Regions from separate parts of the Paenibacillus sp. IHBB 3054 genome, predicted to be linked through region 1. Evidence: riboswitches for the same ligand, from Rfam matches in the RefSeq annotation. Region 1 holds a riboswitch; each other region holds the start of a gene.
The links. Region 1 has a riboswitch for thiamine pyrophosphate ahead of ACQ76X_RS11885 (ABC transporter ATP-binding protein). Riboswitches for the same ligand answer to the same signal wherever they lie in the genome.

Region 1 (7,965 bases):
TTACTTTTAATGCAGGGATGCACCGCAGGATTGCCGCAGCTATACTCCCTTTTTACCGGAAGCTGGCCAGAAACCGCAGTTATGCCGAAAGCTTTGCCGCCGCAATCCGGCGCAACGACAGGACCGCCGTTAACAAGCTGGTTCGCAGATTCGTTAAGGCAAGTTCACTGAAATCCGTCACGATAGAGGAGTATGGTGCCGCTCTATTGTTCAAAAGCAGCCTCAGCAAGTATCCTTACCGCAACCTGATGTTTCAGGAAGTGATGTAAAAACGCAGACACAGCCATTTATAATTAAATTGTCTGCAACTTTCTCCCCAACAATAACGTCAAAGGAGTTGATAATGGCCAAGCGGCCTACCCTACTATAGAGGTGGAATCTCCATGAAACTGAAAAAAAGTGCTTTTGCAGTGATAACAACCGTATCACTTCTCTCCTTCTCGCTGGGAGGACAGATGTTTGCTGCTGGCAGCAGCTTTAAAGATATTGACAACGTATCCGGAAAGTCCAAGATCAACTCCCTGAAGGAACAAGGTCTCATAAAAGGCATCTCCGATACCCAGTTTCTGCCCGGTGCTAAAGTGACCACAGCACAAGGCGTGCAGTTTATCACTGGTGGACTTCAACTCAGTCTGGCTGCCATTGATTTCAACAAGGCACCTCTGGCCAGCGCTATATTCTCCAAGGTAAAAGACAAAGCCTGGTATGCGGAAGCTTTCGTCAACGCCCATTACAACGACGTTGATATTCCTGCAGATATCGATCCTTCCAAGCTAATTACTAAGGAGATGTTCACCAACCTGCTCGTTCAGGGCGTGGAGAAGGTTGGCAATCTGCCACTGATCAATATTGTTCCTGTAGATATCGCTGACGAAGCTGCACTGGAGCCTTCCTACCAAGGCAGCATACAGCGTTCGCTGAAATACAAGATCAACACGCTTGATGCAAATGGCAAGTTTAATCCGAAAAGCGAGCTCACCCGCGCCGAAGCGGCTGTTATGCTGTACAATGCACTGGAATATCTGAATTCAGTCAATGATGCATCCACGCAGAACTAACTACTATTGACTGCATCTCAGGCGCTCCCCCGCGCATCATGAGATGAACTAAATACAAGCAAAGGCAGTCCAGGTCTCTCCCTGGACTGCCTTTACTTGTTCCACGCAGCTTGGATGCACTGCGACTCATAAATCATCGCCGCTCAGCCGGTTCAGAAACTGCAGGGCCCGCGGATTCTCCGTCTGCTCCAGCACCTGCTGCGGAGTTCCTTGTTCCAGGATCACACCGTTGTCCATCAGGATGATCCGATCGGCTACATCGGCAGCAAACTTCATCTCATGGGTGACGATCACCATTGTCATGCCTTCAGCCGCAAGCTGCTTGATGACCTTCAGCACCTCGCCCACCAGCTCAGGATCGAGCGCCGAAGTCGGCTCATCGAACAGCAGCACTTCGGGATCGACCGCCATCGCCCGGGCAATGGCCACACGCTGCTGCTGTCCGCCGGACAGCTGATGGGGGTAAGACTCCGCTTTATCACTGAGGCCTACCTTGGCCAGCAGCTCTATCCCCCGCTTCCTGGCTTCCTCCTTGCTGCGTTTCTGTACAGTAACCTGCCCCTCCATTACATTGCCAAGCGCAGTCATATGCGGAAACAGGTTATAGGACTGAAAGACCATCCCCGTTTTTTGGCGCAGGGCCATCAGTGTCTTATGCGGAATTTTCCTGTTTTGCGTAAATTCAAGGCTTAATTCCCCCAGCGACAGGCTGCCCTGATCCGGTATTTCCAGCAGATTAAAACAGCGAAGCAGCGTTGTTTTGCCGGAGCCGGAGGGCCCGATAATCACCAGAACCTTGCCATGCTCCATGCTGAGGGCGATACCTTTTAACACCTGTAACGAACCGAAGGATTTATACAGGCCGCGAATTTCAATCAAGTGATTTCCTCCTTATCTCGCCGAATAACGGTCAAACCGCTGTTCCAGGACATTTTGCAGCGCGGACAGTACGGAGCAGAACAGCAGGTAGAATAATGCAGCCTCACTATAGAGCAGCAGCGGTTCGTAGGTGGTCGCCGTGATCTGCTGCGCTGTTTTGAACATCTCTACGTACGTAATGCTTGCCGCTAAGGAGGTATCCTTTACGAGACTGATAAAAGAGTTCGACAAGGGCGGAACCGATACACGCGCCGCTTGAGGCAGAATAATCCGCCGCAGTGCCTGCCCCCGGCTCATTCCGACGGAAAAGGCAGCTTCCCATTGGCCTTTATGTATGGACAGGATGGCTGCCCGGACAATTTCCGAAGAATAGGCTCCAACACTGAGTGTAAAACCGATTACAGCGGCAATAAAAGGATCCAGCACAATCCCTGCCGCCGGAAGTCCATAAAAGATAATAAAGAGCTGTACCAGCAGCGGTGTCCCGCGGATTACCCAGACGTAGAACCGGGCGATCAGCTTCGGGATTCTCCATGAGGAGAGACGGAACAGCGCGGTAAGAACAGCCAGCAGCAATCCAAGCGCGAAGGAAACAAGCGCCAGCGGAAGGGTATAAGCCACCCCCGCTTTAAACAGGGGCAGCAGTGAATCCATGAAAATCCCAATTTTCCGGTCATCCATCGTTCAGACATCCTTTTTGGACACTCGGCTGCATCTTCGCGCCAGCTCCATTTGTTATTTGGACACATCCGCCCCAAAGTACTTCTCGGATATTTTCAGATAGGTTCCATCGCTCTTCATTTCAGCCAGCGCATCGCTGACGACATTAACCAGCTCTTCGTTTCCTTTGAGGAAAACTGCCGCACTCTGCGATCCCTCAGCCGTTTCATCCACCTGTTTGATCTTTGCATCTGGTTTTTGCTTCTTTAAGTCGAGATAGGACAAGCCATCATTTACGGTCGCATCAATCCGGCCCGAGGTCAGCAGGTCTATGGCCTGGTTGAAGCCATCCACAGCGACGATCTCCGCACCGTTGTCCCGGGCGATATCGGACAGGTTGCTGGTCAGCGATTGACCTGCCTTCTTGCCTTTAAGATCCGCGAAGGTTGTAATATCCTGGTTATCCCCGCGCACGATCAGCACTCCCTTAGAGACAATATACGGCTCAGAGAAATCGTATTTCACCTTGCGTTCATCCGTGATCGAAACCTCGTTGAATATCGTATCAAATCGTTTGGCATCCATGCCGGCAAACAGGCCATCCCATTGGGTTTCTACAAATTCGGGTTCCACCCCCAGCCGTTTCGTAATCTCCTTCGCAATCTCCACATCAAAACCGGTAAGCTTGCCCTCTGCATCATGAAAAGTAAACGGAGCATATGTCCCTTCCGTACCAATACGCAGCTTGCCACTCGCTTTAACAGCTTCCAGTGAGTTCTGCCCGGCCGGAGCCGCCGCTCCTTCAGTGGGCGCGGCAGTAGCCGCAGGCGCTGTATTGTTATTATTGCCACATGCCCCTGCCGGCAGCAGAGTTAGCAGCAGCAGGATAGTCAGACTAAGCTTCTTCATCACATGAACCCCTTTCAAAATCCCTCTATTTTTCACTGCATGGACACTTGCTTATCTTGCCCAAAAGTACCGCTGCCTCATCAAGTTTTTTACATCTTCAGTCCGAATCTCTACTTATACCAGCCGAAACGGCACGGCTCCGGCAAAGAGGCGATTTCCGCCGGTATGATCACGCTGTTCATAACCGGACTGCAGCGAAAGTGAGCGACTGCTTCTCTTTACAAACTGCCGGGATATGGTATATTAATTAGCAATTGCAAATTCAATATTGACCTGTTATTTCACTAGGGGAGTCGGCCGACTGAGACGGAGCTTTAAGCTCCGGACCCTTGGAACCTGATCTGGATCATACCAGCGGAGGGAAGTGGAGCAGAATTGTTCAGCGGAGCCGCACTAAGCTAACTGACTGTGACGTTCAGACCCATTTATTTCCTCCGGAAATGAATGGGTCTTTCTTGTGTTTGCTGTTGCCGCCGATCCGGCAAGTATCGTCAAACAAACTACGCCCGCAGGAGGTTTCCACATTCCACTATGCTCACTATAACCAACCTGACTTATTCTTTTGCAGCGGCTAGGAATCCGGTATTCTCCGGTCTTTCAATGACCGTCCGCCAAGGCGAATTCATTTCCGTTGTTGGAGCCAGCGGCTGCGGGAAAAGCACACTGTTCAAAATCATTGCCGGCCTGCTCGAGCCGTCCGGCGGTGAAATAACCGTACATGGACGCTGCTCTCCTTCGACACGCACAAGGCTTGGACAGATCGCTTATATGCCGCAGCAGGACCTGCTGCTGCCTTGGAGGACCGTGCTGGACAATTGCCTGCTTCCCTGGGAGCTGAAGCAGGACTCTAGCAGGCACGAGGCACTCGCCCGGATCCGCGGAATGCTGGACCGCTTTGGCCTCTCCGGCAAGGAAACAGCTTATCCGCAGGAGCTGTCCGGCGGGATGCGCCAGCGGGTCGCTCTGCTCCGCACACTTGCTGCTGGCAACGAACTGCTGCTGCTTGACGAGCCGTTTGGAGCGCTGGACGCGATCACCAAACGGGAGATGCACCGCTGGCTGCTGGAGCTGTGGGGCGGGCTGGAAAAGTCCGTTCTGTTCATCACCCATGATCTTGAAGAAGCACTGCTGCTCAGCGACCGGATTTATTTGATGACCGGCGGCTCTGGCGGCGGGCTGCAGGAGCTGATCGTCACTTTGCCGAGACCCAGACATTACAAAATGAATTATGAACCGCAGTTTGTTGCCCTGCGGGAGGATTTGGAGCGTAGATTGCATGAGAGCTCTATGGTATAAGAAACAGCTGCGGACTTATGGCCCCTTTCTACTGCTTGTGGTGCTGCTTATTGCGGCATGGGAGATCACAGCACAGCTGAACATGATCCCTTCATTTATTCTCCCGGGGCCAAGTGCAATTTGGACAGCGCTGATTGAAAAGCGGGGGCTGCTGTTCGGAGAGCATTTGCCCGCCACGTTGCAGGAGACACTGATCGGGTTTGCCCTCTCGGTTGTTTGCGGAACACTGCTGGGTACCGGCATGCATATGTTCGCTCCGCTCGCCAAAGCACTTTATCCCATGCTGATTATCAGCCAGACCATTCCGCTGATCGCGCTCTCACCTATTTTTATTATGTGGTTCGGCTATACCCTGTGGGGCAAGGTTGCTGTCGTCTTTCTGACTGCCTTTTTTCCGGTTGTGGTAGCCGTCTATGACGGTCTGCGGCAAAGCGGCAGCCTGTACAGAGACCTGCTGCTGACGCTTGGGGCTAACCGCTGGCAGATTCTGCGCAAGACACAAATTCCGCTGGCACTGCCCTCCTTTTTCTCCGGACTTAAGCTGTCCATCGTTTACTGTGTGATCGGAGCTACGATCGGGGAATGGCTGGGCGGCAGCCGGGGGCTTGGTTATTTCAGCCGCCGGATGGCCGGCAATCTGCAAAGTGCAGAAATGTTCGCCGCCGTATTGCTGCTGTCCGTTTTGGGTGTAGCCTTGTTTCTCAGTATCGCTGTGCTCGAAAAACTCATTTTGCAGAAAAGAGGATTTTACCGATGACCCATTCTGAGCTGTATCGCAATCATTCCACACATAAGAAAACACACCGCCTTATTCCATACTTATTGTTGTTATGCCTGCTTACCCTCTTAAGCGGCTGCACCAGCGCAAAAGACCCGGATACCTCCGCCGCTTCTTCAGAGACTTCCAGCGACAAACCGCACAAGCTGACTATAATGCTCGACTGGTATCCGAACGCAGTTCATTCCTTCCTGTATGCCGCTCAGCAGAATGGCTATTTTGCCGAAGAAGGGCTGGAGGTGGACATTCAAATGCCGGCGGACAGCAATGATGCTTTGAAGCTTGTAGCCGCAGGCAAAGTCGATCTGGCTCTCAGTTACCAACCGCAGGTACTAATGGCTCGGGGTGAAGGAATACCTGTAAAATCAGTCGCAGCGCTCGTAAGGCATCCGCTCAATCATCTTCTGGTCCCCGCAGAGAGCGGGATAACCGGCCCGAAAGAACTCACAGGCAAAAATGCCGGATACTCCTCCATTCCCCTGTATGAAGCGATGCTCCGGACAATGGTCAAATACGACGGAGGCGATCCAGATTCACTGAACCTGATTGATGTTGGATTCGATCTTATTCCTGCTCTTTCTACCGGACGCGTAGACGGCATTATCGGCGGATTTATTAATCATGAGGCATTGATATTGGAAAAAGAAGGACACCCCGTCACTTCATTCGATCCGACGGACTACGGAGTGCCGGATTATTATGAGCTTGTGCTTGTTGCCAGTGAACAGGGATTGTTGGATTCGGAGGATGACTACCGGAAGTTCATGAATGCGGCACACAAAGGACAGCAATTCGTACAGGAGCAGCCTCAGCAGGCACTTAAAATATTGTTTGCACACGAAGACTCTACCGCCCCGCTCGACCAAGCAATCGAGACAAAAAGTCTGGAAATCCTTCTGCCGCTGATGGATGCAGGAAAACTGCCTTTTGGACAGCAGGAGGAGAAATCTTGGGAGAACGTGCACACGTGGCTGTCCGAGAACGGACTGTTGAGCGGAGAAACGGTCAGCAAGGAAGCTTTTGTTAATCTGTAGGAGCTAAGTTCTAAGGGCCGAAGTTTAGAGATTCATGGATGGGGACTGGACTTATGTATGGGGACTTATATCGTGGACCATCTTTATGAGGACTAATCCAGTGTTAGCGGGAACAGGATTTTGTGCAGTATTTTCGTTTAAAAGCTTACGCAACAGCGTTATCTGGATACTGTGAATGCGGTTCTATTAGGTGTATGTAGGCTGAATCTAGAATCCACAGCGTTTTAGTTAATTTCTAAAGAGCATTTTTGTTTTATGATAGTATTTTCTGCAGCAGATTGCTCATTATTGTGCGGTGAATCGCATTCTGCTGTATTTCATGCAGTAGATTTCTTCATTTCCGAGCAAAAGCCCCTTTCTGCTAGATTCTGCTGTACAGAGTGCAATAGAAGCTGTTTTGCGGCTAATTTAGGGGCCGTCTGCTGTAGAAAGTGCAATAGAATGTGCCTTGGACTGCCGCTTAGAGGGATGATAGAGATTAGAACGGACATCCGCTGCAATACGCTGTAAAGCACCCCAAGCTTTGGAGCTCTGACTATACCTAATTTCAAGTTCATTTGATATATTTGCAGTTTTGCTTACAGTTTCAGCAAGCTGATTCAAACAAAACTTCGAGGAGGACTAATAATGAGTTATTTAGCTAAAGTACGTGAAGCCAATCCGCTTGTGCACAACATCACCAACATTGTGGTGGCCAACTTTACCGCCAACGGGCTGTTGGCTCTGGGCGCTTCGCCCTTCATGGCCGATGCCCATGAGGAGGTGGCGGACATCGCCGCGATGTCGGGAGCTGTCGTGCTTAACATCGGCACGCTGAACGAGCATACCATCACCTCAATGGTACTGGCCGGACAAGCGGCTGGGCGCCATAAGGTACCGCTGGTGCTGGACCCGGTTGGAGCCGGTGCTACCGCCTACCGCACCGATGTCACGCATAAGCTGGTCCAGGAGCTGCACATTACCGCCCTGCGCGGCAATGTTGCTGAGGTGGCCCATGTTGCCGGGGAAAGCTGGGCCATCAAGGGCGTAGACGCCGGTGCCGGCGATGGCGATGTCATCGCTTTGGCGAATAAAGCGGCACGAAAGCTGGAATGTGTGGTCATCATTACCGGGAAAGATGACGTAATTACCGACGGCATCAGCACCTACGTCGTCAGCAACGGTGATCCCATCCTGACCAAAGTTACCGGTACAGGCTGCTTGCTCAGCGCCGTAGTCGGAGCTTTTCTGGCGGTCAGCGGCGGGTTATGGCTGGAAGCGGCTGCCGAGGCGCTCTCCTTCTATGGTGTCGCGGCCGAGATCGCAGCCGAACGGACAGCTCTTAAAGGCCCCGGCGCCTTCCAAATTGAAT
Region 2 (7,965 bases), on a different contig from region 1:
GAGAATACGGACGAGGCGCTCCGTGCTATTTTTACAGGCGGGCTTGAAGTGAAGGATGTCCGCATCGATCAGGGCCGGCTGGATGAGGCCTTTGAGCAATTGACGATTCAACCGGAGGAGGGCGTCAAGCCATGAAACTAATTATCAACCAATGCAAGTCCGAGCTGCTGCGGATCTTCCGCAATCCTTATTATGTGTTCTGGTCGCTGGTCATGCCGATCATGTTCTATTTCATCTTCACTAAAGTGGTGAATACAGGCATGGACGACGCGGCCCTCTGGCAGGCTCATTATCTGATGTCGATGGCGGCGTTCAGTGTAATGGGGTCAGCGATCATGACGCTTGGCATCCGGCTTGTGCAGGAGCGGACCCAGGGCTGGAACACCTTTATCCGCATTACTCCGCTGCCGTCCTATGTCTATTTCATCGGCAAAATGTTTGCTCAGATGATCATGCAGCTTTTCTCCGTGGTATGCATATTTGCCGCCGGTTATGTGATGAACGGGGTGTCCCTGACTGCAGGGCAGTGGCTGTTCAGCGGATTATGGATTGTTGTCGCCTCCCTGCCTTTTCTGGCGCTGGGCACACTTGTCGGCTTTATGAAACGGGTAGACACGGCAAGCGGTGTCAGCAATGTGCTCTATATGGGGCTGGCGCTGGCCGGCGGCATGTGGATGCCGCTGGATATTCTTCCGGAGCTGATGCAGCGGATCGGCCGCTGGCTGCCTTCTTATAATTATGGAAACGGGGCGTGGGAGATTGTACGGGGCGGCCATCCACAGTGGAGCGGTGTGCTGATTTTGCTCGGCTATCTGGCAATATTTATGTTACTATCGCTGTATATTCGAAAAAAACAGGAAGCGGTGTAATGCATGTTGTCAGGCAGGAAGTTTCGGTTGTTCCCGCAAAAATACGGTTTTTTCCCTTTTGTATGGATGTTCTATTTGTTGCTTCCGGCCTTTAATCTACAGGAGGAGCGGGGCCTGAAGCTGATCATTGGAGCAGCTCTGCTGCTGCTCTTCGCCGTGACATACCGGCAGTTATACTGGGCCAGTGACAGAGCCTTTAACTACTGGCTGGGGCTGCAAATGCTGCTGATTGTGGTGCTGAGCTTATGCTACAACCCGGTTAATTTTTTCATGGGCTTCTTCTCTTCCAACTTTGTCGGCTGGTATGCCGGTAAGAGAGAGTTCAAGATAGCCTATGTAGTTTTTTGCGGTGTGATTCTGGTACCGCTGGTTATAGCGGCATGGGGGATGAATCTGTATGACCTGCTGTTCTTTTTTCCTTTTTTAATTATCATGCTGGTCTCTCCGTTCGGGATAAAATCTCTAGGCCGTAGGAAAATACTGGAGAAACAGCTGGATCAGGCGAATGAAGTCATCGAGGAGCTGGTCAAACGCGAAGAGCGGATGCGGATCGCCCGGGACCTGCATGATACGATGGGTCATACCCTGTCGCTGATTACATTGAAAAGCCAGCTTGTCGAGAGGCTTGTCGCCAAGGACCCGGAGCGCGCGCAGGCCGAAGCCAGGGAGATTCAGCGCACCTCGCGTGCGGCACTGCGCCAGGTTCGCGAGCTGGTCTCGGAGATGCGGGCAGTTACCGTAGCCGAGGAACTGGCAGAGGCCGGGAAAATGCTGCGGGCTGCGGAGATCGCCCTTGAAGTGCAGGGGGAGGTACCGCTGGAGGACGTGCCTGACCTGACACAGAATATCCTCAGCCTCTGCATCAAGGAGGCGGTGACGAATATAGTGAAGCATAGCCAAGCCACCCGTTGCCGAATCGGAATTGCGCTGACGGAGGGGGCAGTGCGGATCACCGTTGAGGATAACGGAATCGGCCTCACTCCTGATGAAGCAGGACGGGAACGCCACGACGGCAACGGAATGAAAGGGATGGCCGAGCGGTTGTCGCTCGTTGACGGCTCAATGACATTAAGCTCCAATCCGGGCGGGGGGACAGCATTATCTGTAGTGATTCCAAGGATTATCAAGGAACATAAGGAGGGGGAATTGGCATGATAGGCATTGTAATCGCCGAGGATCAGCGTTTGCTGCGCGGAGCGATGGCCTCGCTGCTTGACCTGGAAGAGGACATTGAGGTTCTCGGAGAGGCCGGCGACGGGGCGGAGGCGCTTGCGCTGATCGAGCGGCTGGAACCGGACGTATGTCTTATGGACATCGAAATGCCGCTAAAGAGCGGGCTGGAGGTGGCGGAGCTGCTGAAAGCCAAAGGCTGCCGGACGAAGATCATTATCCTGACGACCTTTGCCCGGCCGGGCTATTTCGAACGGGGCGTGAAGGCCGGGATTCAGGGCTATCTGCTGAAGGACGAGCCGGTCGACAAGCTGGCAGATGCGATCCGGCGCGTCATAGAAGGGCACCGTGAGGTCTCTCCGGAACTGGTCTTCGGCAGCCTGCGGGAAGAGAATCCGCTGTCCTCCCGTGAACGGGAGATTCTGCGGCTGGCCGGTGCAGGGCAGACGGCCGGTGAAATTGCCGGGAGTCTGCACCTCTCCTATGGGACAGTCCGCAATTACATCTCGGAAATTCTGGGCAAGCTGGAAGTGAAAAGCCGGATCGAAGCCGTACGGCTGGCTGAGGAGAAGGGCTGGATCTAGGCGTTTATTATCTCTTGATATTTCTGAATGCTGCGGTGGGCGTGCTACAGGTGGATTGTTACTGGTTACGTCCGGATAAATTCTATTAAGGTTAAATGCTTAATGGAGCGGCGGGAAGGGGGCCAGTAGTCTCTTTATGGAGCCGATGTATGCCTATAGCTTAAAGGGAAATGGTCCCGCTAATTATGCCACCGACAGAATGGTGCGGCAATCAGAGGGATTTACTACCGGTAATTCCTTGGAAAATGGAAAAAGGGCTTAGTAATTGAATAATATAGGGAGTAATTCCCTCTAAATCAATAAAAATAGGTTTTATATGAAAATAGCGGGCGTGTTGCTGTTGTTTGTGTTGCGGAGCCCTGCGCTGCCTGAATCAGTGTCGCATTCGGGTGCGGTTATCTTGAAATAACTACATATTAATAAGACCAGCCGTCCGGTTCATCGGACGGCTGGTCTTTTGTACAGGCTGTTAAGCGGACATCGCTTAAGATTACTTGGCGCTCTTCGCCTGCTCTTCCCGCATCCACTGTGACAGCTGGCGCTTGAGCTGGAGGAATTCCGGCGAATCGGCGATTTCCTCGCGGCGCGGCCGGGGAAACGGGACATCGACCGTATGCAGGACGGAGCCGGGACGTCCGGAGAACACATAGATGCGGCTGGAGAGCAGCAGCGCTTCTTCGATGTTGTGGGTGATGAACAGCACGGAGCGGCGGTTCTCCTCCCACAGCTCCAGCAGCCAGCGCTGCATTTCGCTGCGCGTCAGCGCATCCAGCGCGCTGAACGGCTCGTCCAGCAGCATCAGCTCCTGCGGCGCGAGCAGCGCCCGCAGGAAGGCAGCCCGCTGCTGCATGCCGCCCGACAGCATATGCGGGTAGGCCCGCTCGAAGCCGCCAAGGCCGACCTTGGCCAGCCAATGGCGGGCGGTTTCCCGCGCCGCAGCCTGCGGCGCGCCCTTAAGCTCACCGGCGAGCAGGACGTTGTCCTCGATGCTCCGCCAAGGGAACAGCGCGGGCTGCTGCGGCATATAGCTGATCTCTCCGCGCTGCCCTGTAACAAGGTTGCCGTTCATGCTTACCGTTCCGGCATCCGGCAGCTCCAGGCCCCCGATAATATGGAATAAAGTGCTTTTTCCGCAGCCTGAGGGTCCGACAATTGAGACGAATTCCTGCGGCTGCACTGTAAGGGATACGTTGTCCAGCACGCGGGTTTCGCGGCGGCGGTGGGTGAAGGTTTTGGAGATTCCTTTTACCTCAAGTGCAGGCGGTAAGTTCCTGGATTCAGGAATGCCGGCTGCTTCAGTGCCGGATGGCGGGTTATCTGTAATATGCGGCATTGTCGGCCATCCTCCTCTCTAGGAACTTTTGCGCGGTTTCCAGCGCACCAGCCATTTCTCCAGCAGCGCGATAAGTGCGAACAGCACAAGACTGAGCAGCACGATGATGGCAATGGCGACGAATACGCGGTCTGTGCGGTAAGCGGATTTTTGCAGCAGCATGTAGTAGCCGATGCCCTTGTCAGCTCCGATCCATTCCGCGACAACGGCACCCATTACAGCATAGGTGGCCGAAATTTTAAGCCCCGAGAACAGGGCGGGCAGGGAGCCCGGAAGCTCCAGCTTGGTGAAGATCTGCCATTTGTTCGCGCCGGCCATCTTCATATAGTTCAGCATGGTCCGGTCGCTTTGCGTCAGGCCGCCCATGGCTGCGACTGAAACCGGGAAGAAGCAGACAAGTGTAATCAGCACAATCTTCGGCAGCAGCCCGAAGCCGAACCAGATAATCAGCAGCGGCGCGAGCGCAATGGAGGGCACATTTTGACTGAGAATGAGCAGCGGGTAGAGCGCTCTCTTGAGCCAAGGCAGCAGATGCAGCAGCAGGGCAACAATAAGACCCACGCCTGTGCCGATAGGGAAGCCGATCAGGGTAAGGCGCAGCGTAGCCGCTGTATGTGCCCAAATGCCGGAAGCATTGCCCGAGGTTTCCCGGGCGATATCGCTTGGGCTGGGAAGGATCCATGACTCGATATGGAACAGGGATACGGAAACCTGCCATAACCCCAGAAAAAAGACGACCGCCACAAGGGGCGGCCAAATCTGTTTCCAATACGATCTCACGGCCGGTATTTCTCCGTCAGCTTGTCCATGCTGATTCCATTCGGGTTATGGGCGATTTTGATCTGGGAGATGACGCTTGGACTGCCTGCTGCAATCAGCGCTTCATGCATCTGGCGCACAACCTCAAGCAGCTCGGTGATTTCGCCCTCCATCGTGGTCTCCAGCGGGTTCACCTGATGTTTTACACCGGATTTCTGAATCACTTCGATGGCTTTGTCCACGTAAGGAATCGAATCCTCGTTGTTCGGAGTTTTGGGAATTACCTGAATGCTTAGCAATGTATTGGCCACAATATATCATTCCTCTCAGTTTAAATGGGTAATCTGCGTACAGCGGAACGAAACGAACATTCAATCACTTCATCCTTAATCAATTAGCTGGCAAAAACTCATTCGTAAATGTGCTTGGAACATCCAGCGGCTGATCGAGCAGCTTCAGGCCATACATCCAGTCGGCGTAATCCTGCCAGACCTCGCTCTTCTGCTCGCCCCAGCGGACGGCATCATCCTTGTATTTCGGGCTGAGCCATTTCTGGCTGGCCAGGACCAGCTTGGGATCCAGCTCGGGAACAGCTTTGGATAGAATGGCTGCGGCTTCCTCCGGCTGATCAATGGCGTATTGATAACCTTTCGAGGTAGCCTTAAGGAAAGCCTTCACCAGCTCCGGATGTTCGGCAATTTCCTTCTCGCTCGTAGTCAGTACCGGCGTGTAGTAATCGAGCTGGGGTGCATAATCCTTGAGGTAGAGCATGTCGAGCGGTTCTCCGCGCAGCTCCGCTTCAATCCCGGTCCAGGCATAGAAGATCCAGGCAAAATCAATGTCGCGTTTCACGGCGGTGAAGAAGTCTGCTTCACCGATGTTCACCAGCTTCACCTTTTTCACATCTCCGCCTTCGGGGTCCATAATGGCTTTCATGGCCGCTTCTTCGGCAGGGGAACCCCAGCCGCCGTAGGTTTTGCCTTCGAAATCCTTAGGTGTCTTAATATTGCGGTCTTTCGGTGCAGCGAACCCGGAGGTATTATGCTGAATGATAGCGGCGATGGACACGAGCGGCACCTTCTGCAGGCGGGCCAGCGTCAGCGCCTCTTGGGCACTGATGCCAAAAGCGGCTTCGCCCGAGGTAACCATCGTGTCGGACCCGGCAGCTCCCGGCTGCACGATTTCAACATCCAGCCCTTCCTCTTCGTAATAGCCCAGCTCTTTTGCCGCATAAAGCCCGGTATGATTTGTATTCGGCGTCCAGTCCAGCGCGACCTTGATCTTGGTCAGCTCCTTAGGAGCGTCCGTTGCTGCCCCGGCAGTGGTTTCAGGAGCGGTGGTGCTGTTTCCGGCAGTGTCTGCCGCATTTCCGCCAGAGTTCCCATTGCTATTGCCACATCCGGCAATGGCAAAGACCAGCATGCAGGTGAGGCTGAGCTTTAATACTTTTGTGACTCCCATTTCTCTTCTTCTCTCCTTCCAGCAACCCTAGTCTTCCAGATTCTGAATAGTCCCATACAAAAAAGGCGCCCCGAGAATCGGGACACCAGTTACTTGCGCAAGGTTGTGCTTGGGCCATAAACGGCCGTAAGCGATTGACGATTCCTACGCTGGCATTATCCAGATCAGGTATAAGGGTCAGTATCTTGTGGGATACAATCTCAGCCGGCCAATTCCAGCACCCCTGGTACTATGAAGTTATAGGTATTGCTGTGTTCTTACGGTGTATTATAGACGCCTGCTCCAAAGTTGTCCAGTAGCAACTCTGCTTTAGCTATCAAGCTTCAGCGGCAGGCGCCACGGCCCTTTGAGCAGAAAATGCGGTTCGGACAGCTTAAAACGCAGCTTATCCTCCCCGGGTTTTGTTTCTAAATGGAGGGTCTTCATCACGCCGTAGGTCTGGTCGGTATTCAGCCAAGAGAACGAGCTGTTGTCCGCCTGCCCCGGATAGCGAATAAGGAAATACTTCAGCGTCCGCAGCTTTGCGGCATTGAAATTCACATTCATATCGACGCTGGCAGCCGTCTCGCCGGTACGTTCAATGCGGGTGAACTCTACCGGAAAGCCCGCGATTTCCGCGCGTGTGTGGAGCATTTCCTCCTGGCCGATATCAGGCAGCGGAATCTCTACTTCTGCAGATACGGCGTCACGATCTGAAACTTCAATATAAGGAATGAAGACCGTATAAGGCCGAGCGCCCGCCCCGGCAGTCTCATGAAACCGGAAGTCGGAAGGATAGGACATGGATTCAGGCTGCTCCAGTGATGCCTTTTCTCCTGCCGCGTTCTCTACATAGAGACCTGACCCAGGCACCAGCGGCTCCAATCCGTAAGAATGGACAGTTAGCCCGGATTCCGCCGTCAGAGTGGGCAACAACTGGACACGGACAAGCCCGCCGCCAAGTTCCACCGGAAAAGCAGTAATCCGCACATCCTGCTGTATATCGCTTGCGCCGAGTTCCCCGAGCTCCTCAGCTGTCTTCGGAGCGGTGAGCTGTAACGGACCAACGGTTGTGCTGCCTAGATGCAGGGTTAGAAGATTATCCTTCTTCAGCTGCAGCGCTTGAGTTGAACTGTAGCTGCCGTACCACTCACTCTCCGAGGACGAACGCATGTAAGAGGTGAAAGTATAGCGGTTGCCGCCGATATCTGCCTCAAATTCGCTGACTTCAGGGACTTTCCGGCCGCGAAGCGTAATGCTCCCGCCAAGCTCTTGCAGGAGAACGGCATCCACGGTCAGACTTCCGTCCCCCACAGCAATGTCATAGGGTTTGCTCAGTACATAGATCAGGTCACCGGGGCTGTTCTCCACAACGGTGCCGAAGCCAGGAAGGAAGCTCAGCGCCTTTCTTAACCCGGCCTGTACCTCAGGAGAGAAAGCGAGCATACCGGCAGCAATTAGTATTACTGCCGCTGCGGCTGCGAAGATATTCCGCCTCCGGGATCTCCGGGCAAAGGAACGGACGGTGTGGACAGCAGCTTCGGGCTCCAGACGGGCAAGTGTACGTGCTTTGATGCGGGCGAGCGAAGCGGCTTCCTCTTCGTCTGCGGGGCGCGGACCTTGGTCAACCTCCGGCAGAACACCTAAGGCAAGCTCTGCATCGCTGAAGCTCATAGAATCAATCATCCCGAACAGGCGCTGTTCCTCAATTTTAATGTCTTTGGCCATGTTGCGCCTCCTTTCCCTGACTCTCAGACAGGCCTAGCTTCTGCTTGAGCAGCGTCCGGCAACGGTATAAGCGGCTCTCGAC
Region 3 (7,965 bases), on a different contig from region 1:
GGGAACGAGTGACGCTTCCGGAGACGGCGGTCCTTTCCTTGCCGAATCTAAAGTATGGACGGATTTTATGAAAGACAGAAAACTGAGTTGGACCAACTGGTCGTTATGTGATAAAACGGAAGCCTCCGCTGCATTGACGCCTGGCGCAAGCCCTTATGGTGGATGGTCTGACGCGCAGTTAACGGCATCCGGTAAATTTGTCAGAGAGCAGATAAAGTCAGCAACGTCGCCTCCAAGTGATGGTATCGTTTCTGGTAAAATCTACAAAATGGTTAACGTAGGCAGCGGTAAAGCATTGGACGCAGCTGCTGCAGGCACTGCAAACGGCACAAATGTACAGATCTGGGACGATAACGGAACGGGTGCTCAGCAGTGGATAATCACAGATGTTGGCGGAGGCTTGTATAAGGTTATTAACGTCAATAGTAATACAGGTTTGGATGTAGCAGAGATGGGGACTGCCAATGGATCGAATGTGCAATTATGGAGTTATGGCGGCGGTTCCAATCAGAAGTGGAGCATTGTTAAAGTTGGAAGTGCTTATAAATTGCTTGCCAGCAACAGTGGGAAAGCTCTGGATGTCGCTGCTGCTGGTACTGAAAATGGAACCAACGTTCAAATTTGGGATGACAATGGCTCAAACGCACAAAAGTGGAATCTGTATCAACTAAACTAGCGGGGAGGTTTGAAGAAGACTCCCGGATTGAATTTATCTCTGCTCAATGTTAATCTAACTAATAGAGATGCATACAAAGGAGCGTTAACCTGATCATGTGGATTACTCTGTAAAGATTAACAATGCGAAAGGATGCCTGTAATAGTGATTACACTATTTTATTCGGCATGCTTTTCTTTAATCTTACAGGGTATGCAGGGAAAGGTGTAATGTAAACCCATTCTGCGGATACCTTAGGGTATCCGCTTTTAATGTTGTGGGAAACCGCATCTCTATCGCTCCTAACCTACATATCCTCCTAATAATGATTGGAGGGATTTTATTATGAAACCGAAGTTAGTCTTGATTGAGGGATTACCAGGATTCGGAAAAACAACAACGGCTCAATTAGTTCATGAAATTCTTACGGAAATGAACCTTAAATCTCAGCTGTTTTTAGAAGGGGATTTGGAGCATCCAGCGGATTATGAGGGAGTCGCCTGTCTCGAGAAAAATGAATTCGATGAATTATTGAGTACCCATGGGAAGTTTCGGGAATTGTTGAATAATCGTGTGATTAAACAAGGGAACCATTATTTCCTGGAATATCGAAAAATCGCAAATGAATATGGGCCGGATTTTCCAGATGAGTTATTGCAGGCAGTTGCCAAAAGTGATGTTTATGAATTGTCGCTAGCTCAAAACAGGAAACTGATAACAGAGCGTTGGAAGGGATTTTCGGCGAGTGTTTTAAATGGCTCAGAAACCTTTATTTTTGATTGTTGTTTTATACAAAACCCTGTAACCATTGGGATGATTAAATATGGTGCACAGAAGGAAGACGTTATAAGTTATGTTCTGGAACTGGCAGCGATTGTGGAGCGGCTGAATCCATTGCTGCTTTACGTAGAGCAGAATGATCTTGATCATTCTTTCAGAAAGGCCGTTAAGGAAAGACCTAAAGAATGGTCGGAGGGATTTATTGAATATTATACTAACCAAGGGTATGGAAAAAAGCAGGGTTATACAGGGTTAGAAGGAACCTTGGAGGTACTGAAGGCAAGAAAAGAATTGGAAGAAGAGATATTTAACGGCATAAACATAGTCAAGAAAAAAGTGAATAACTCTTCTTATGACATGAATGAGTATAAGCAAGTTTTGGTGGGGATTTTATCAGAATATTTTAGTTCAGCAAATTAAGTACAAATGACAAGCTGAGTTGATTTCAGGCATTCACTGCTGACTTCACTCGGCTTTTTTTTGCTTAAGTTTTATATATTGACGTGATATATATCAGTCTGGTATATTGCTAAGTGTAATATATAGATATTTTTAAATAAGGAGGAGCTATTCTTGAACAGTCAGGATGTTATTTTAGGCTTGCTCATGAAAGAAGCGTTGACTGGCTACGAAATAAAGCAGTTATTGGAGAATGTGTTGTCTAATTTCTATAGCTCTAGTTATGGCACGATTTATCCTACGCTTGCCCGAATGGAGAAGGAAGAATTAATAACCAAGGAAATTGTGCCCCAGAAAGGTAAGCCAAACAAGAATGTTTATAACATAACGGCTAAAGGGCGAGATTGTTTTAACGACTATTTACTAGCGCCACTAGAGGGAGACAGTAGTAAGAAATCCGATTTTATGATGAGGCTTTATTTTGGCCGATTTGTGGGGTATGACAAGGTGATTTTCTGGTTGAAGCAAGTACAAGAGGAATCACAAAAAAAGTTAGATCAGTTATTAGAGCAGTATTCACATTATAAAGATGAAATGCACCCGGCCCAGATCATCTGCATCCAGATTGGGATAGCAGAATATAAAGCTAAACTTGCAACCATTGCCGAGGGATTGTTAAGCATGGAGCAGTTAGTGGAAGAGAAGAGCAGCATTTAACGAATTCTGATACTTTTAGGAGGAATTTTAATGAAAACAATTTTTATCACGGGTGCTTCATCTGGCATTGGGAGAGCTACAGTAAAACATTTTGCTGAAAGAGGATGGAACGTAGTAGCCACGATGCGTGCACCTGAAAAAGAAACTGAATTCATTACATTGGACAATGTGTTGGTGTTGCGGTTAGATGTTGAGAAAACAGATACCATTCAATCTGCATTAGCTGAAGCTGTCCAGCGGTTTGGTAAAATTGACGTTCTCCTGAACAATGCCGGATATGGGTCAATGGGGCTTATAGAAGTAGCTACGGATGAGCAGATCCGCAGACAATTTGAAGTGAATGTGTTTGGTCTTATTAGTATGACTAAAGCCATGTTGCCACATTTTAGATCCAATCAGGAAGGGTTGCTAATCAATATCTCCTCAATGGGAGGGATCGTGACCTTTCCTACGATGTCTCTGTATCACTCCACTAAATTCGCGGTAGAAGGTTTTTCTGAATCCGTATCTTTTGAATTGGCATCACAAAACATTAAAGTAAAGTTGATTGAACCAGGAGCCATTAGCACGGACTTTGGCGGAAGATCGATGGAGTTCTTTTTTAATGATGGCTTAACGGATTATAAATCATTCACTACTGCCTTTCTGGGTAAATTAGGGGAAATGGAAAAAGCTCCAGACTATGCCTCGGCACCAGAACTTGTAGCTGACACTATTTATCAAGCAGCCACAGACGGTACAAGCAAATTCCGTTATGTAGTGGGAGAAGATGCGAAAATGCTCATAAGTATGAAGAAAAATACGGTTGAGGAAGAGTATCTAAGTAATATAGCTCAGCATTTTTCATAAAAAGAGGAAGACGGTTCCCCTAATAAAGGGAATTACATTCTCCTTGAAGAATAAAATGGTAGGAGTCCCGCGGGCGCGCAGCCAAAAGTGAATTGACAGCGCGACACACATAAGCCTATCGAATGGAGAATGACCATGAGAGAAGAGATGATGGATACAGGCTTACCCAGCGAACGAGGAGCACGCACGATGACGGCGATGGTCTATGATGCCTACGGATCGCCAGAAGTCTTACGTATTGAAGAGGTGGATATCCCTGCACCGCAAGACCATGAAGTGTTGATTGAGGTCCACGCTGCCTCTGTGAATTCCTGGGATTGGGATCTCCTCCGCGGCAAACCGTTCATGAACCGCCTTGGCGGGCTCCGTAAACCCCGTTACCGTATTCTTGGTGCAGATATCGCGGGACGGGTCATCGCCGTAGGCGCCAATGCCAAAAGATTCCGACCGGGGGACGAGGTTTTTGGGGACCTTTCCGGTTGCGGCTGGGGAGGATTTGCGGAGTATGTATGTGCCAGTGAGAAAGCCTTGTCACCAAAGCCGGCCGGCCTGAGCTTCGGGCAGGCAGCGGCTATTCCTCAGGCAGCCGTTCTAGCCTTACAGGGTATGCGCGACAAAGGAAAGCTGCGAAAGGGCCATCGGGTTCTGATCAATGGGGGCGGTGGCGGAGTTGGTACGTTTGCGGTTCAATATGCCAAATGGGTCGGAGCGGAAGTGACCTGCGTTGACAGCGCCGAGAAGCTGGATATGCTGCGTACCCTCGGGGCGGATCATGTATTGGATTATGCAAAAGATGACTTCACCACAAGCGGACAACGATACGATTTAATCCTCGATGTCGTCGGCAACCGTTCGGTTGTCGCGATGAAGCGCGCACTAACGTCAGGCGGCACGTATGTCATGGTCGGCGGTTCCTTTTCTTATATCCTCCTGGCTCTGTTGGTTGCACCGCTGTCTGCCTGGTTTGAAAAAAAGAAAATAGCACTTCTAGTCCATAAACCGAACCACGAGGATCAAATGGTTTGGAAGGAGCTTGTCGAAGCAGGCTACGTAGTGCCTGTTATTGATCGGCAATATCCGCTAAGCGGCGCGGCCCATGCCCTTCGTGATCTTGGAGAAGGCCGTGCGAAGGGGAAAATTATCGTGTGCATAAAAAGTCAGCTAAGCTAACAGTGCTCATCCAATATGCAATCGATATTTATTATTTGCCAATTCCTCTATAAGAGCACCGGTTGACAATTGCTGGATTTCTCTGTAACTTAAACATAACTAAATAAGAAACCACTAGGGGAGCCTGAATAGGCTGAGACGGGAAAAATGCATTCCTGGACCCTTGAACCTGATCTGGATCATACCAGCGTAGGAAAGTGGAGTCGGACCTTTATTTCATTGTTGGCGTTAGCCTTTTATGGATATTTGAGCCGCTCCATGTGGAGCGGCTTTTTTGCGCGCACTCTTATTTATTTAAACCTTAAGGAGGAAATAAGATGCCGAATCAAGAGAAGAAACATGAGGTCGATCTGTGTGCTTTTCCGGGAAGTCACAAGGTGTATGTGGAGGGCTCACGGCCTGATATTCAAGTTCCGATGCGCGAGATTACATTAAGCCGAACCTCGGGTACTGCCGGAGAAGCGGAGAATGCTCCTGTCCGTGTCTATGATACAAGCGGGCCTTATACTAATGATGAAGCCTATAGCGATATCCGCAAGGGGTTAACGCCTCACAGGCTTCAGTGGATCGCGGAGCGGGGGGATGCCGAATCTTATGAGGGAAGAGCGGTCAAGCCGGAGGATAACGGAAATCTCACAGAGAAGTCGGCGGCAGAGGTGTTTCCGGGATTGCAGCGGCGTCCCTTGAGAGCTATAGAAGGCCGCAATGTCAGCCAGCTGCATTATGCGCGCAGAGGCCTGATTACGTCGGAAATGGAATTTATCGCAATCCGGGAAAATGTAACCCCTGAGTTTGTTAGAGAGGAAGTAGCCAGCGGCCGTGCGATCATTCCAGCGAATATTAACCATCCGGAGAGTGAACCGATGATTATCGGGCGGAATTTCCTGGTGAAGATCAATGCCAATATCGGGAATTCGGCGGTGTCCTCTTCCATTGATGAAGAAGTAGAGAAGATGAGATGGGCGACCCGCTGGGGAGCGGATAATATTATGGATCTGTCGACGGGCAAAAATATTCATACCACCCGTGAATGGATTATCCGCAACTCTCCGGTACCTATCGGGACAGTGCCTATCTATCAGGCTTTGGAAAAGGTAAACGGCAAGGCCGAGGATTTAACTTGGGAGGTATACCGGGACACCCTGATTGAGCAGGCGGAGCAAGGAGTGGATTATTTCACCATTCACGCCGGGGTACTGCTGCGTTACATCCCATTAACGGCCAAAAGAATGACGGGCATCGTCTCCAGAGGGGGTTCGATTATGGCGGCCTGGTGCCTGGCCCACCATCAGGAGAATTTTCTCTATACACATTTCGAGGATATTTGTGAAATCATGAAGGCTTATGATGTGGCGTTCTCTTTGGGTGACGGGCTGCGGCCAGGCTCCATTGCCGATGCTAATGATGAAGCCCAGTTTGCCGAGCTGGAGACATTGGGTGAATTAACCTCGCTTGCCTGGAAGCATGATGTTCAGGTGATGGTGGAAGGCCCGGGCCATGTACCGATGCATCTGATCAAAGAGAATATGGATAAACAGCTTGAGCTCTGCAATGGCGCTCCTTTTTACACACTGGGTCCGCTGACTACGGATATTGCACCCGGCTATGATCATATCACCTCGGCTATTGGAGCGGCGATGATCGGCTGGTTCGGCACGGCGATGTTGTGTTATGTTACCCCGAAGGAGCATCTAGGATTGCCTAACAAAAATGATGTGCGGGAAGGCGTCATCACCTACAAAATTGCCGCCCATGCAGCCGACTTGGCCAAAGGACACAAGGGCGCGCAGGATCGGGATAACGCACTCTCCAAAGCGCGCTTCGAGTTCCGTTGGCGGGACCAGTTCCATTTGTCACTCGACCCGGAACGGGCACTGGAATATCATGATGAGACCCTTCCGGCGGAAGGGGCCAAAACGGCTCATTTCTGCTCTATGTGTGGACCCAAGTTCTGCAGTATGCGCATTTCTCATGGTATCCGCGATACGGCGAGGTTGCAGGATGGACAAGAAGAACCGGAGCAAGAGATGATTGCCGCAGGGATGCGGGATAAAGCAGAAGAGTTTAAGGAAGGCGGAGGTCTGATCTATAAATAAACCGTCGGTCCGGGACTGTCGCTAATCGCCCTCCTCCCTCTCAATTGACAGTCTCCGGGCGTATACCTATAATGTAAATCAGATTATGAAAGCTGTTTCATTTCTGATAGATAAGTTTGTTTCGGTGAGATGGAACCCCTTAATCAAGCGGGTTTCATTTTGTTTTTTCAGTGTATTCTTGTTCCCAAAAAGGAGAAGCCATGGACACAACGTTCTGCAAAATATTGGTGGTGGACGATGAAATGCTGGTACGGCAGGGGATAATCCATCTGCTGGACTGGGAAGGGGAGGGGTTTCAGATTGCGGGCGAGGCCTCCAACGGAAGAGAGGCTTTTGAATTAATTGAATTACAGCGTCCGCATATCATCCTGACCGATATCGTTATGCCTGTGATGGACGGGGAAGAGCTGATCCGGCTCGTCAAGGGGATGTATCCGGAAATTGAGGTGATCGTGCTCAGCAGCTTCAGTGAGTTCGAATATGTGCGTTCGACCTTCCAAAGCGGGGTTGCCGATTATATCCTGAAGCCCAGACTGGAGGCCGCTTCCCTGCTTGCCGTTCTGAAAAAAACCGCGCAGCGGATTCCGCTGCTTCAGCATGTGGACTGGAGAAGCGACAAGCGGCAATCCGCAGACTATATTCTGGACAAACTGGTTTCCGGATTTCCAGTGGAGTACGACGAGGAAGCGCTGCGGGTAACGTTCCCCTTTCCGGGATTCGTGCTGCTAATTGCTGATACGGGCGACGAACCCGCTGCGAATAGCCGCAAAGAGGAGTGGCTGGAGAACAGCATTCGTTCTCTGTTGCACAGCAGCGGCAGCAGGGTGACCTTCCGCCGGCTGTCTCCGCTGGAGGGGCATGTCCGCCTGTTGTTTAATCTGGAGGAGGCTGGGTATGAGGCGCTCGTCCGTCTTGCAGATCAGGTATTCACCGCGGGCATCCGTGCAAATATGTTCCTGAATCTCGCGGTCAGCCGGGTTTTCACTGAGCTGAGTGAACTGCATACGATCTATACGGATGATCTGATGAAGCTGCTGGACCGCCGCTTCTTTCTCCCGGATCACTGTTTGCTGGTAGATAACGGCGAGGAGGGGCGGCAGGGTCCCGCTTTCGATCAGGATGCCTTCGGTGTAGAGCTGAACCGGCAGGAGTTCGACTTGGCTTTCGGCCGCTTAAGCGCATATGTCGCTTCCATGTCCGGCCGGAGAGATACAGGGATGTTCGAGTTCAAATCGTTTTTATGCCACAGTATGTTTCAGATCATCGGAATGCTGCTGCATTTCCATTACGAGGCCCGCG
Region 4 (7,965 bases), on a different contig from region 1:
ACAATGGACGTGATTAGAACGGGAATAAGCCATGGTTTACGTTTCATTCTCATCTCCCTCTCATAAAAGCGTTTACAAAACCTGTGTTAGACTGTAAATACATTTCCATCACTTGCCTCATTGCATTGCGGTTCGGGAAACCGGTTTCCTTCTAGAAGAAATTACCATGCAAACGTATGCGTTGTCAAGAAATTTAAATTTCTTCTTTTTTTGTCCTTAATTCTTCTGAACATCGGTAAAAAAAGAAGCCTCGCTCCAGAGTGAAAATGAAGGTTGGCTTCTGTTATTGTGGTCTTTATCTTCCTGATAACTTATTTGAACACAGGTTCGCGGAACTGGGCCAGCTTGGCTGCAGAATCCTTCTCCACATCAGCATGCAAGCTGTTGCCGTGCGAATCCATCGTTACGATTGCCGCAAAGCCGTCTACCTGCAAATGCCACATCGCCTCAGGGATTCCGAATTCCATAAAGTCGACTGCATTGACCTTCTTGATACATTCGGCATAATATTGCGCGGCTCCGCCGATAGCGTTGAGATATACGCCGCCATGCTCCTGCAGAGCCTTCAGCGTTTTGGGGCCCATTCCGCCTTTGCCGATCACGGCGCGGATGCCGAATTTCTTAATAATATCCCCTTGGTACGGTTCTTCGCGAATGCTTGTAGTCGGCCCTGCCGCTTTTACATGCCAGCCTTCCTCATCCTTCAGCATGACCGGACCGCAGTGATAAATGACTGCACCGTTCAGATCAACCGGCGTTTCGTGGTCCATCAGGTATTTATGCAGCGCATCGCGGCCGGTATGCATTTCCCCGGACAGGATTACCACATCGCCCACCCACAGGCTGCGGATATCCTCCTCGCTGATCGGCGTCGTCAGCCGGACCTCGCGCGATCCGCCGGCCGTTGCAGGTTGCCCTGCTCCTTCAGCAGCTTCAGCGGCCGACAAAACAGCCGGAGCCCCTGGAATCGTGGCATCCTCGGGAACGACACCGGACCCGGCAGCACCTGCGGCATGCACAGCTACCGGCTCGGGCGAAGGTACTCCAGCATCATCAACGGAAATCCCCGTGCCGCTCTCATACAGCCATTCCTTGATCTTGCCGGTCGCAGGATCAACCAACACGCCCTGGCGGCGGAAGGCCCAGCAATTATAGGCCACCGAGACGAAGAAGCTTGCCGGAAGCCGGTTCATCACTCCCACCTTACAGCCCAGCAGCGTGACTTCGCCGCCGAAACCCATCGTGCCGATGCCCAGCTTGTTGGCATTCTCCATAATATAATCTTCCAGCTTGCCCAGATCCTCTACCGGGTTGATATCCTCCACCTTACGGAACAGCTGCTTCTTGGCCAGCTCATAGCCTGTCGTGCGGTCTCCGCCGATGCCCACACCGATGAAGCCCGCGCTGCAGCCCTGTCCCTGTGCCTGATAGACGGCATGGAGAATACATTTGCGGATGCCGTCGAGGTCACGGCCAGCTTTGCCCAGTCCTTCCAGCTCTGCCGGAAGGCTGTATTGGATATTTTTGTTCTCGCAGCCGCCGCCCTTCAGGATGAGCCGGACATCTACGCCCTCTTCTTCCCATTGTTCGAAATGGATTACCGGTGTCCCGGCGCCCAGATTGTCTCCGCTGTTTTCGCCGGTAAGCGAATCTACTGAATTGGGACGCAGCTTGCCGTTTTGGGTCGCCCGGACAATGGCGCTGTGTATATCTTTTTTCATTTCTATCTGATTAACGCCTACAGGTGTATGAATAATAAACGTCGGCATCCCCGTATCCTGACAGATCGGCGATACCTGAAGCTCAGCCATTCCGATATTCTGTGCAATCGTGGTCAAAGCAAGTCCCGAGCGGGTCGCCCTGTCTTCCAGCGCGCGCCCCTTCGCTACCGCCCTGCGCACATCGCCCGGCAAATTTGTGGAGGTCTCTACGATCAGATTATAAATGCTGTCTTCAAAATGCTGCATCTTCATTCAGGACTCCTCTCCATCAGTTCCAGGTTGTCTAAACTCTGTTACAATTAGTTATTATAATATCATATTAATCGGCTCATGAAAGGGGTTACTTAAAAATTGAACTACCATTTTTCAGCCTATTTGTATCGCCTTCAATATATTCAGCGCTGGAGCCTGATGCGCAGCACCGCCCCGGAGAACGTGGCGCAGCATTCATTCCAGGTAGCCCTGCTGGCCCATATGCTGTGCTCGATCGGCAACGCTCATTTCGGGCGGTCGCTAAATGCCGACCGGGCTGCGGTGATGGCGCTGTTCCACGACGCCTCCGAGGTATTCACCGGCGATATCGCTACGCCGGTGAAACATAACAACCCGCGGCTGCTGTCCAGCTTCCGCGACATGGAGCGGGTCGCCGCCGAACGTCTGGCGGCGATGATTCCGCCGGAGCTAAGCGCGGTCTACGCGCCGCTCCTGCAACCGCAGGACAGCCCGCCCGGCTCAGAGGATGCCGGGCTGCTGCGCTATGTCAAAGCAGCGGACGTGCTGGACGCCTATCTGAAATGCGTCTGGGAGGTCGCTGCAGGCAACCGCGAGTTCGCCGCTGCCAAAGAGCAGACCGCGACAAAGCTGCGCGTACTGGAACTGCCGGAGATGGATTATTTCCTGGCCCATATGGCTCCAGGGTTTGAAATGTCGCTGGACGAGCTGTCCGCAGGCATGAGCAGTGAGCCCGCGGCAGATTCGGCAGATTGATGCAGCAATTTGATCGCTTCGAATTTATTAACGCAGGGAGTCCATCTGATGGTGTGGTGTAATCTTTGGTGAATGGAGCGGCTCTGTTAGGATATCCCAGTCCTTGAATACCGGCTGCAGTCCCTTGGCATACAACATTTCTGTAATTTCATGCACTTTGCGGCCATCCGATATTTCAAACTGCGGGGTTCCACCTTCAAGGGTATGCCCGCCTACCTCGGTGGATACTCCTGCGGACATTTTAGTGATGCCGAGATGGACCAGATGATCGCGCAAAGCTGCCGGTTCCCGCGTGGACAATGAAATGCCCGCACGGGGCAGAAACAGGCGGTAAGCCAGTATGATCTGCACCAGCGCACGGTCGGTTACATCACTTGCCGGATTGAATTCTCCGAGATACGGGCGAAAACGGGGAATCGACAAGCCGATCTCGCACTCCGGGTACTTGTCCTGCAAGTATCTGGCATGCAGGGCCGTTGCCAGAGCCTCCTGGCGCCAATCGTACATCCCCAGCAGGGCACCAATATTCACGGATCGAAACCCGGCGCGGCAGCCGCGTTCTGGCGCATCCAGACGGTTGCGGTAGACTCTCTTCGGACCCTTCACATGCAGCTTTCGATAGGTCTCCTGATGGTAGACCTCCTGATACAAGGTAAGACCGTCTACCCCTGCCACCCTCAGATCATTGTACTCTTCTGTAGAGAGCGGATTAACCTCAATGCTGACAGAAGAAAAATAGTCACGGAGCACCTTCACGCATTCTCTCACATAAGCGGCCGAACTTTCACTCCGGGATTCCCCGGTCAGAACCAGAATGTGGCGCAGGCCTGTGGCGGCGATAGTTTTCGCTTCCTTCCTGACCTCCTCCAGTGTCAATTTTTTGCGCGGAAAGTCATAAATCGAGCTAAAGCTGCAATAAGTGCAATGATTCACGCAAAAATCGGCCAAATACATCGGCGTAAACAGCTGCATCACATGCCCGAAGTGCGTACGTGTCAATCTTTGCGCTTTCTGCGCCATTTCCTCCAGGTAAGGCTCCGCCGCCGGAGACAGCAGTGCCATCAGCCAGTCTTCGTCCAGATGCTCCAAACGAAGCGCGCGCTTCACATCCACCGCTGTATACTGCTTCCATAAAGTCTCGTAAGGAAGCTGCTCCAGCCGGGTCAGCGTATCATAAAAGCTCATGCTCTTCCTCCCTTCCTTCTCTTGGCTAGAACAAAAAGCCGGTTAGTGGCGAAGAGGCCGTTGCCGCTTCCTCCACCGGCCCTAGTCCGGCCAGATAAGCCTTGCGCCCTGCGGATACCGCCTCACGGAATGCCTCCGCCATCAGAAGCGGATCACGCGCAGTAGCAATTGCCGTGTTCAGCAGCACGGCGGATGCGCCCATTTCCATTGCCTCAGCAGCCTCGGAAGGTCTGCCAATACCGGCGTCAACAATCACCGGAAGGTCCACTTCTGCGATCAGAATCCGCAGCAGCTCCTTGGTCTGCAGGCCGCGGTTCGAGCCGATGGGCGCACCCAGCGGCATAACAGCAGCAGCTCCGGCTGCCTTGAGCCGGATAGCTGCGGAAAGATCGGGACTCATATACGGAAGTACAACGAAACCCTCTGCAGCCAATATTTCCGTGGCTTTAACTGTCTCCATATTATCGGGCAGCAAATATTTCTGATCATTAATGACCTCGATCTTCACCCAATTGCCCAGCCCTGCCGCCCTGGCCAGTCTGGCAATACGTACCGCTTCTTCGGCTGTGCGTGCGCCGGAGGTATTGGGCAGCAGCGTCATATGGGAGGGGATATGAGTAACAATGTTGTCGTTGCTCTCCGGATCAACCCGGCGCAGAGCCACCGTAATGACCTGAGAACCCGAGCGTGCAATCACTTCGGGAATAAGGGTATTGCGGCTGTATTTCCCGGTTCCGATAAACAGCCTGCTGGATAAAGGGATTCCGCCGATAACGAAAGGATCTTGCATAAAATCGCCTCCTGAGATAGTGGCCCGCTAAAATGCGGAGCCTCTGTTGCTGATACGCCGAGTTTTGGTCTTACCTCTTTCGTCTTTCGTCTTACCTCTTACGTCTTATGTCTTACGTCTTGCCTTTAACTCTTGCTTCTTACGTCTTACCTCTTACGTCTTACCCTTTACGTCTTACCTCGTCTTACCTTTACGTCTTACCTTTAACTCTTGCTTCTTACGTCTTACGTCTTACGTCTTACCTTTAATTCTTGCTTCTTACGTCTTACCTCTTACCTTTTACCTTTTACCTCTTGCTTCTTACGTCTTACCTCTTGCCTCTTGCTTCTTTCACCCGGCAACACGCACCGGCACTTTAGCCCCCGCCGACAAAGTGGACCAGCTCTACGCGGTCACCTTCGCTCAGCAGCGTATCTCCGTAAACGTCCTTGCCGACGATCTCGCCATTCAGCTCCACGATAACCAGTCTCCCGGTCCACTCGGACCGGCTCAGCAGATCAGCTATAGTCCGGCATCTCTCTTCATAGGCCCCGCCTTTTCCATTCACGATCAAATTCATGCTTGCTCACCTCCTTTAACTGGTGCAGGAACATTGTTCATGGCTTCAGGCTTAGGGTACGGCCTGAACTACTGATCTGTAGGCTGTAGCGGCGGCCACAGGATCTCCCGCACTGCATATTCCGGACATTACGGCAATTCCGGCAGCACCCGTTGCCAGAACCTTTCCGGCATTGCCCGGCTCAATTCCGCCTATGGCGATCAGCGGAATGCTGCTGCAGCGGACAGCCTCAGCCAGCTGCTGCAATCCGCGTTCCCGCTGCCCCGGCTTGCAGGCCGAGGGAAACACATGCCCGAACAGGCAGAAATCCGCTCCCTGCCGGCCGGATTCGGCCGCCTCCTCCGGGGCATGCACCGACCTTCCCAATCGCAGGCCCGGTGCTACGCTGCGCGCTGCGGCAGGCGGCAGGCTGTGCCAAGCCAACTGGACCCCGCCCGCCCCTGCCGCCAGAGCAACGTCTATCCGGTCGTTGATCACCAGCTTGGCAGGCGGAACCCCCGCTATAATCAGCTGCTCCGTCAGAGCCATGAGCTCCCGTGCAGACATTGCCTTTTCCCGGAGATGGATATAATCCACTATGAATTGCACAGTCGCAGCCAGCTGAACAAACTGCACCGGATTCTGCTTTCCATCCGAGATCAAATGTATCTCTTTCAACACGTTCACCTTCTCCTGTTCTTTTGCATTACCGGCAAACACAAAAAAGACCGCCCCCGTAAAGGAGGCAGTCTGGAATATATACAGGAATACCGGGCCATTCAGCCCCGCTGCAGTTATTCGTTCTCCACTTCCCTACGCTGGTATAAACCAGATCAGGTTCAAAGGGTCCGAACGGGTATGTTCGTCTCAGCCTTGCGGCACCCCTAGTGACAAATTCATATTCAATTACGCTTAACGTTTCATATACTAACATATTATTCCTTGAAGAGCCATCCTTTAAAGAGGCCTGCATCAAAAAGAGCGGAACCCAAGGTTCCGCTCCAGACTCTAATTATTCATAGCAATGGAATCAGCAACCGCATTTAGCCGTTTACGACCTCGCCGCCGTTCACATGCATTACCTGTCCGCTTACATAAGATGAATCGTCGGAAGCCAGATACACATAGGCCGGAGCCAGCTCCTCCGGTTGTCCCGGGCGTTTCATTGGCTGCGTGCCGCCGAACTCACTGACTTTCTTCGCGTCAAAGGTCGACGGAATAAGCGGTGTCCAAATCGGTCCCGGCGCTACGGCATTGACCCGGATGCCTTTGTCCGCCAGGTTCATCGACAGCGAACGGGTAAAGCTGAGAATCGCCCCTTTGGTGGACGAATAGTCCAGCAGCTGCGGGCTGCCCCGGTAGGCTGTGATCGAAGTCGTGTTGATGATCGTGGACCCTTTTTTCAGGTGAGGCATGGCTGCCTTGGTCAAATAGAACATCGAAAAAATATTCGTGCGGAACGTCCGCTCCAGCTGCTCGGAGGTAATATCCTCAATCTTCTCCTGCGGATGCTGCTCGGCCGCATTATTAATCAGGATGTCCAGCTTGCCGAGTCCTTTCACCGTCTTATTGATCAGATCCTGGCAAAACGCCTCCACGCCGATATCGCCGGCGATCAGAATGCACTTCCGTCCCTCTTGCTCCACCTGGCGTTTAGTCTCTTCGGCATCGGAATGCTCATTGAGGTAGGAAATAACGACATCCGCACCCTCCTTGGCAAAATGAACGGCAACCGCCCGGCCAATACCGCTGTCTCCTCCTGTAATCAGAGCCGCCTTGCCCAGCAGCTTGCCCGCCGCCTTATAGGCTGAAGTCTCGAATTCCGGCAGCGGATTCATTTCACTTTCAATTCCGGGCTGGCGGTCCTGCACCTGCGGAGGTAGTGTTTTTTTGGTTTGCGTGTTGTCTGGCATGATCCATTCTCCTTTCGCTGTGTACCTGTTGGTTACTCATCGTTTTAGGGTTGGCTCAGGGTGTCTGGTTTATGCACCTGCAGATCATCTCTTCATTTGCTTTACGTTATGTTACTTACCACACCTTGGGCGCGGTCAAACTAAAATGTCAGTCGTTTTTGCCGGGGAAGGCGTTATACTTTAGAGAGAAAGCACTAATCCAGCAATGGAGTTGCAGATTTATGCAGACTCTGCACAGAGGGGAGAGCACGCAATATGGTCAAACACACACGCAGCATCATCGTTGCTGTCAAAGGAGTTATTGTACATGGAGGCCGGATTCTGCTTGTTCGGCGTGCGGCAAGAGATTCCGTCGGAGCGGGCACCTGGGAATGTGCGGGCGGAAAAATAGAATTCGGAGAAGACCTGGAGGCAGCTCTGGAAAGGGAGATTTATGAGGAGACCGGACTTGCGGTTACTGTCGGCAATCTGCTGTATGCAACCTCGTTTCTAACCGATCCTGCAAGGCAGCTTGTCATTATCACCTATTTGTGCCGGAGCGCGGACCATGCGGTACAGCTGTCCATAGAGCATTCGGATTATAAATGGTGTACCCGGCTCGAGCTTCAACGCCTGCTTCCGGCGGGAATCCTCGCTGAATTTGAGAAAAGCCATGTCTTCTCCCTGAACGAACTGCTGTAAAGCGTTGTCTGCTACAATCTGTGACAGCGGCATGGCTGGGTGGTACCCGATAGATTTGTCCCGAAGTAATGTCTGCACCCAAAAGCCCGCTCTCCATGCCATTCCGGAGGCGGGCTTTCTGTAGTCTTTCTATAATGGAGAGTCTTAAAT

Region 2: linked by a shared signal. The riboswitch ahead of ACQ76X_RS09745 (ABC transporter substrate-binding protein) and the one ahead of ACQ76X_RS11885 (ABC transporter ATP-binding protein) in region 1 are both predicted to bind thiamine pyrophosphate.
Region 3: linked by a shared signal. The riboswitch ahead of thiC (phosphomethylpyrimidine synthase ThiC) and the one ahead of ACQ76X_RS11885 (ABC transporter ATP-binding protein) in region 1 are both predicted to bind thiamine pyrophosphate.
Region 4: linked by a shared signal. The riboswitch ahead of ACQ76X_RS22340 (thiamine phosphate synthase) and the one ahead of ACQ76X_RS11885 (ABC transporter ATP-binding protein) in region 1 are both predicted to bind thiamine pyrophosphate.

What each region holds. Positions count from the first base shown of each region.
Region 1 is NZ_JBOFBG010000008.1:72,442-80,406, forward strand. Features, by position in the region: gene ACQ76X_RS11860 (hypothetical protein) at 1-269, shown strand, start outside; gene ACQ76X_RS11865 (S-layer homology domain-containing protein) at 384-1,058, shown strand; gene ACQ76X_RS11870 (amino acid ABC transporter ATP-binding protein) at 1,185-1,937, opposite strand; gene ACQ76X_RS11875 (amino acid ABC transporter permease) at 1,950-2,618, opposite strand; gene ACQ76X_RS11880 (amino acid ABC transporter substrate-binding protein) at 2,673-3,506, opposite strand; TPP riboswitch at 3,783-3,886, shown strand; gene ACQ76X_RS11885 (ABC transporter ATP-binding protein) at 4,038-4,802, shown strand; gene ACQ76X_RS11890 (ABC transporter permease) at 4,783-5,559, shown strand; gene ACQ76X_RS11895 (ABC transporter substrate-binding protein) at 5,556-6,614, shown strand; gene thiM (hydroxyethylthiazole kinase) at 7,242-7,965, shown strand, end outside.
Region 2 is NZ_JBOFBG010000006.1:121,020-128,984, reverse strand. Features, by position in the region: gene ACQ76X_RS09780 (ABC transporter ATP-binding protein) at 1-135, shown strand, start outside; gene ACQ76X_RS09775 (ABC transporter permease) at 132-869, shown strand; gene ACQ76X_RS09770 (sensor histidine kinase) at 897-2,024, shown strand; gene ACQ76X_RS09765 (response regulator transcription factor) at 2,021-2,623, shown strand; gene ACQ76X_RS09760 (ABC transporter ATP-binding protein) at 3,114-3,956, opposite strand; gene ACQ76X_RS09755 (ABC transporter permease) at 3,975-4,736, opposite strand; gene ACQ76X_RS09750 (thiamine-binding protein) at 4,733-5,026, opposite strand; gene ACQ76X_RS09745 (ABC transporter substrate-binding protein) at 5,106-6,176, opposite strand; TPP riboswitch at 6,301-6,411, opposite strand; gene ACQ76X_RS09740 (hypothetical protein) at 6,486-7,883, opposite strand; gene ACQ76X_RS09735 (sigma-70 family RNA polymerase sigma factor) at 7,867-7,965, opposite strand, start outside.
Region 3 is NZ_JBOFBG010000013.1:146,960-154,924, reverse strand. Features, by position in the region: gene ACQ76X_RS16665 (cellulase family glycosylhydrolase) at 1-676, shown strand, start outside; gene ACQ76X_RS16660 (hypothetical protein) at 1,001-1,855, shown strand; gene ACQ76X_RS16655 (PadR family transcriptional regulator) at 2,009-2,551, shown strand; gene ACQ76X_RS16650 (SDR family oxidoreductase) at 2,582-3,400, shown strand; gene ACQ76X_RS16645 (NAD(P)-dependent alcohol dehydrogenase) at 3,536-4,570, shown strand; TPP riboswitch at 4,677-4,783, shown strand; gene thiC (phosphomethylpyrimidine synthase ThiC) at 4,888-6,666, shown strand; gene ACQ76X_RS16635 (response regulator transcription factor) at 6,867-7,965, shown strand, end outside.
Region 4 is NZ_JBOFBG010000023.1:28,246-36,210, reverse strand. Features, by position in the region: gene ACQ76X_RS22370 (carbohydrate binding domain-containing protein) at 1-47, opposite strand, end outside; gene ACQ76X_RS22365 (fumarate hydratase) at 312-1,967, opposite strand; gene yfbR (5'-deoxynucleotidase) at 2,073-2,708, shown strand; gene thiH (2-iminoacetate synthase ThiH) at 2,736-3,893, opposite strand; gene ACQ76X_RS22350 (thiazole synthase) at 3,919-4,683, opposite strand; gene thiS (sulfur carrier protein ThiS) at 5,039-5,242, opposite strand; gene ACQ76X_RS22340 (thiamine phosphate synthase) at 5,294-5,902, opposite strand; TPP riboswitch at 6,015-6,117, opposite strand; gene ACQ76X_RS22335 (SDR family oxidoreductase) at 6,265-7,134, opposite strand; gene ACQ76X_RS22330 (NUDIX hydrolase) at 7,390-7,815, shown strand; gene ACQ76X_RS22325 (hypothetical protein) at 7,960-7,965, opposite strand, start outside.